2 regions of the Paenibacillus sp. FSL R10-2734 genome follow, and region 1 is predicted to be linked to the other one. Evidence: a T-box and tRNA genes for the amino acid it is inferred to sense, from the RefSeq annotation. Region 1 holds a T-box; the other holds one or more tRNA genes.
The links. A T-box is a leader RNA that pairs with one kind of tRNA and senses whether it is charged. The one in region 1 lies ahead of NSS67_RS08930 (valine--tRNA ligase), so its partner is inferred to be a tRNA-Val.
Positions count from the first base shown of each region.

Region 2: it has a tRNA-Val gene. The T-box ahead of NSS67_RS08930 (valine--tRNA ligase) is inferred to sense a tRNA for this amino acid. The anticodon was not compared.

Region 1 covers NZ_CP150170.1:2,030,621-2,033,099, forward strand. Annotated here, with positions in the region: gene NSS67_RS08925 (LysM peptidoglycan-binding domain-containing protein) at 1-715, shown strand, start outside; T-box leader at 862-1,144, shown strand; gene NSS67_RS08930 (valine--tRNA ligase) at 1,396-2,479, shown strand, end outside.
Region 2 covers NZ_CP150170.1:4,956,363-4,958,841, forward strand. Annotated here, with positions in the region: gene NSS67_RS21685 (site-2 protease family protein) at 1-690, opposite strand, end outside; gene NSS67_RS21690 (phosphatidylinositol kinase) at 954-1,250, shown strand; tRNA gene NSS67_RS21695 (tRNA-Val) at 1,380-1,451, shown strand; gene NSS67_RS21700 (DUF6544 family protein) at 1,736-2,479, opposite strand, start outside.

The sequences.
Region 1 (2,479 bases):
TCGGACGCATAGTCTGGATTCGCAATCAGAGGCTTCCAAAGCAGGAATAGCAGATTACTGGTTTAAAGCTGAGTCACAGAATGAGGAAGCTGAGGCATCGCAGCTGAATCAGGTTAGCCAACTGAGCGAAGTGAATCAGGAACAAGAAGCTGAATATGCTTTTGCCTCTAGAGAGACCGTTGTTCCAGCAGCTATTGCTGATGCAGAGCAAGATATCGCTGTATTTGCTTCAGAAACCGAGGCGAAATCTGTGCTTCACGCACAAGAAGAGAATGCTCAGCCGATCAGTGAGAATGCGAACGAAGCCTTTGTTTCACAGGAGACTGTGCCACAGGCAGAGGAGAAGCAAGATCTTAAGATTGCGCTAGGCAGCAAGAAAGAGGCAGAGGTTCCGGCAAAAGAACATCTCACCTTCTCATCGTTGCTCAGCTCTAGTCGATCCCGTAAAGAACAGGAGGCCCTTCTGTCTGAAGGAAATGCATCTGCTGAAGCAATCATTCCAGAGGCTGGAAACAATACAGAGTGGAAGAGCAGATTCATTACCGGAGCAGATGGTGCTAACTTGTTCCGTAAGGTTCGCCTTTGCATCGTGCAGCGTGAAGAAACGCTGGATACGATCGCGGAGAAGTATCAGTTAAGTGCACGGGAGCTTGGGATGTATAATCGTTTGTCTGGGCAGAGTGTAGAAGAAGGGCAAGTGTTGTACATTCCGTAATTGAATTGCGAAGCGTAGCGTACTCACATAAATAGGAGAATCCCGATCGGATAGTAGATCGGGATTTTTGTCATGTGACGCTGTAAAGGCCTACCCAGGTTGACTAGGGATGAACCAAAATGTATTATGGAGTAAGCAATATCTAAACAAAGACTGGGAACGGGAAGAGTAGGCGGTCAGCCCTTCAGAGAGCGGAATGCAAGTGCTGTGACATTCCGTAGGAAACAGCCACCGAAGTCGCCCCGGAGTCGCCCTTCTGAGCTTGTCTTCATAGGTATGAAAGATAAGTTAGGATGGGCCGGTAGCAGCCGTTATCTGTACGAGTGTCGCGCTAAGCTTCTGAACCGTAAGGTGAGAGAAGTGAGGGTTTATTTTTCATTGGCGCGAAACAAAGGTGGTACCGCGAAAGAATGACCTTTCGTCCTTTGAGACGAGGGGTCTTTTTGTTTTCTTCAGAATATAAGAATGTATAAGTTTCACTCCTACAACATTCTTATATTTTTACGAGAAACGGTTGTCATGGGTAAGGACGACAACGTCGTTTCTTCTTAAAAAAACTACAAGTAACCAAGTGGAGGTATTAGAGAATGGCTGACCAAAACAATCTTACAGCGGCAGAATTGCCGAACCTGCAAGATACTGCGGCAGATGCTGCCGCTGCGAATGACTCCAAGAACGATATGCCAACAACGTATGATCCGAAATCGGCAGAAACCAAGTGGTACTCTTACTGGACAGAGGGTGGGTATTTCCGTGCAGGCGGGCGTCCAGATGCGAAAGCATATAGCATTGTAATCCCGCCACCAAACGTAACGGGAATGCTTCATATTGGACATGCGCTCGATTTCACGCTACAGGATATCCTGATTCGTACGAAACGGATGCAGGGCTTCGACACGCTGTGGCTACCGGGTACGGACCATGCCGGTATCGCAACACAGACAAAGGTAGAGCAAAAGCTACGCGAGCAGGGAATTTCAAGACATGATCTCGGACGCGAGAAGTTCCTTGAGCAGGTGTGGGACTGGAAAGATAAATACGCGAACACCATTCATGAGCAGTGGGCTAAGATGGGGCTTTCCCTTGACTATTCCCGCGAACGCTTTACCTTAGATGAAGGGTTGTCCAAGGCTGTACGTGAGGTATTCGTTAAGCTTTACAATAAAGGTTTGATCTATCGTGGTAAACGTATCATCAACTGGGACCCGGCTGCCCGCACGGCGTTGTCGGATATCGAGGTTGAATATAAAGAAGTTAATGGTCACTTGTATCACCTGCGTTACCCACTCAAAGACGGTAGCGGATTTATTACAGTAGCGACTACACGTCCGGAGACAATGCTGGGCGATACGGCAGTTGCTGTTCATCCGGAAGACGATCGTTACAAGGATCTGATTGGCAAAACGCTGATTCTGCCGATTATCGGTCGCGAGATTCCAATTATCGCTGATGATTATGTAGACAAAGAGTTTGGTAGTGGTGCAGTTAAGATTACGCCAGCACATGACCCGAATGACTTCGAGATGGGTCAACGTCACAACTTACCGCAGATTAACGTGATGGACGAGAGCGGTACGATGAATGAAGAAGCAGGACCTTACCAAGGTCAAGACCGGAGTGTGTGTCGTAAGGCCATCACGGCTGATCTTAAGGAGCAAGGTGTGCTGATCAATATTGAAGATCATGTGCATCAAGTAGGACACAGCGAACGCTCTGGTGCCGTTGTTGAGCCATACTTGTCCACACAATGGTTCGTGAAGATGC
Region 2 (2,479 bases), 2.9 Mb from region 1:
AATTAAGAAGCCCTTTGTCACAGAATAAAGGCGATTATTAGTACGTCTCTTGACATATTTGTTATACAAATCGTAAGCAAATAACGCCCAAATAATAAAGAACAAGATCGAACGCAAATAGATGATGATGGCTAAACCACCCACGAGACCCACAAGCCACAACCAGCGTGTAACCGCAGTAGCAATGCGTCCACCGTCTAGCGGATGAATTGGCAGTAAATTGATTAGATTAAGCAAAAAACCTATATAGGCCAAGGAATAGAGAAGTGGACTATCCATGTAATAAGCCGCTCCAAAAACTGCAGTAGCTCCAATGGTTCCTAAGATCGGACCACCAAAAGCAATATAAGCTTCTGTCTGGGCATCCAGCGGTTGCTTCTTCATTGTAATTAAAGCTCCTAAAAAAGGTATAAACAGTGGCGCGCTGACTGGAAGCCCGATTCGTTTAGCTGCTATGACATGCCCTAATTCATGGACTAGCAAGAGTAGGACAAACCCCACAGCAAACCCCCACGGATAAATCAACGCGTACGCCCATATCGAAATCATCATTGAAATTAACGGACCGGCAATTTTACCTATTTTCAGAAGAGACAAAATCGCCTTTCCTTTAAACAGGAGCATCGCCGCCCCGCCCCCCAACCATTTCCATGGCGTGGAGGAATTCTTTTTCTGCTCATTTTGCGGCAAGATCTCAAGCTCCTTTTTCTTTCAATTTTATCTAACTGCCGTACATTCCCATCCATTTTATCATAAGAGCTTAAGGAGTATTTCCATAAAAAAGCACTTGGCTAAGTATACGACGCAACTTTTAGAATCGTTTCAGCGTCAAACAAACTCTTCATTGAATTTCCTCCCCGAATTTTATGGTTACTCTCTAGGCTAACGCCGTGAACGTTATAGGCTACGGACCATAGACTGTTATCAGGGTTATTCAATTGAGGAGGTTATTTATGGATACAAATTTACATCAACAGGTCAGTTGGAATTGTATGAACAAATACGTTGGTATTACAATGACTGACGGTCAGTCCTTTGATGGCTTTATTGCCCATGTAGATCAAAACTATGTTACCCTTGCGGTTCCTAGCAACGAAATGGTAGAACGTTTAAACGGAATGCCTACACAAGAATCAGCGTATAGACAATTTGGCTTCCGACCTGGCTTTTTCCCAAGACGTCGCTTCTTTCCACGACGCATCCCTTTTTTCGGTATAAGTGATATATTTCTGCTCCCGTTCTTTATCTGACAGGGTACAAGGGGATGGAGGGGCGTCCCCCTTTTCTTTTTTAGTGAAAAGGCTCTATTCTAATATGTTAAATTAGCAAAAAAAGAATTGCCATCCTACTCTATCGTATGGTATTATGAAATTCGTCGCAGGACGGTAGCTCAGCGGGAGAGCACTATCTTGACAGGGTAGGGGTCATGGGTTCGAACCCCATCCGTCCTATACTAGAAAAGCCTTATTATATAAGGCTTTTTCTTTTGTTTGGGGATAAGTTGGAGTGCGGTAATAGGAGTAAAATAAGTCTTTGGTCAAGATTTGGTCAAAAATAGTTTTTCATAATTTCTAACCTCATAGTCTCATCTCACGCTTGCATGAGTTGCCTGATAGGCTACTCTATATTCTTTTGGGCAAAGCTAACCCGCCGCCACAACAACATTTTATTATTTTCCGTTTGGGATGGTTATTATGGCTATTTAGCCTATTGCTGCGAAAACCAAATAATTAAGTCATAAAATCGCTTCATTTATTGAGTATTGAACCTCAATGTAGTCGCTCACAAAATATGTATCGTCACCATCCGGGAGCATCCAATTTACACTAACGCTTCCTGGCTGAAAGTAACCATTCTGCTCTTTATAATCAGAATAGGTTACATACCACGGCACCAGCGAGCTGCCTTTCCCGTTTTCGTCCATATATCGGTCATTGGTATCAAAACGTATAATGTTGCCATTATTGTCAAAAGCAAATCTCCCCTTAGCAGAAACGCCCTTCCATGCAATCTCACCTTCAACGGTGTGATCGTCAACGACTGTCCATGACACATACTCCTGTAAAAACAAGGACGGCATAAATACTGCGTCTGCCAGCACCGTTATCAACTGACCCTGATCCATTTCTGCCCCGGTAGAACGAAAAAGCTGAAACTGCTTGGCAAGTACACCTGTCATAGAGCCGAATCCGTCCAACACACTGTCTTTAGCCTGCAATGGAATCCCCGCAATTCGTCCTGTCAAGAAAGCGTGTCGGTCAGGTCTGTTTACAAAATTGACCTGCATGAATTTAATCTTTATTGGCTCTTTGCCCGCCGACATACGAAACTTTGTGTTGTGAAAATATATCAGCATGTTATCCATAAAGGGCTTTCCCATATAGCCACCATTGATGATGTGCTGACGGAGCAGCGCAGGTAGTTCAGCAACATAATCTTCTGTAAATATACTTTGTGTGCTTATTTGCCTGTTTGTTTC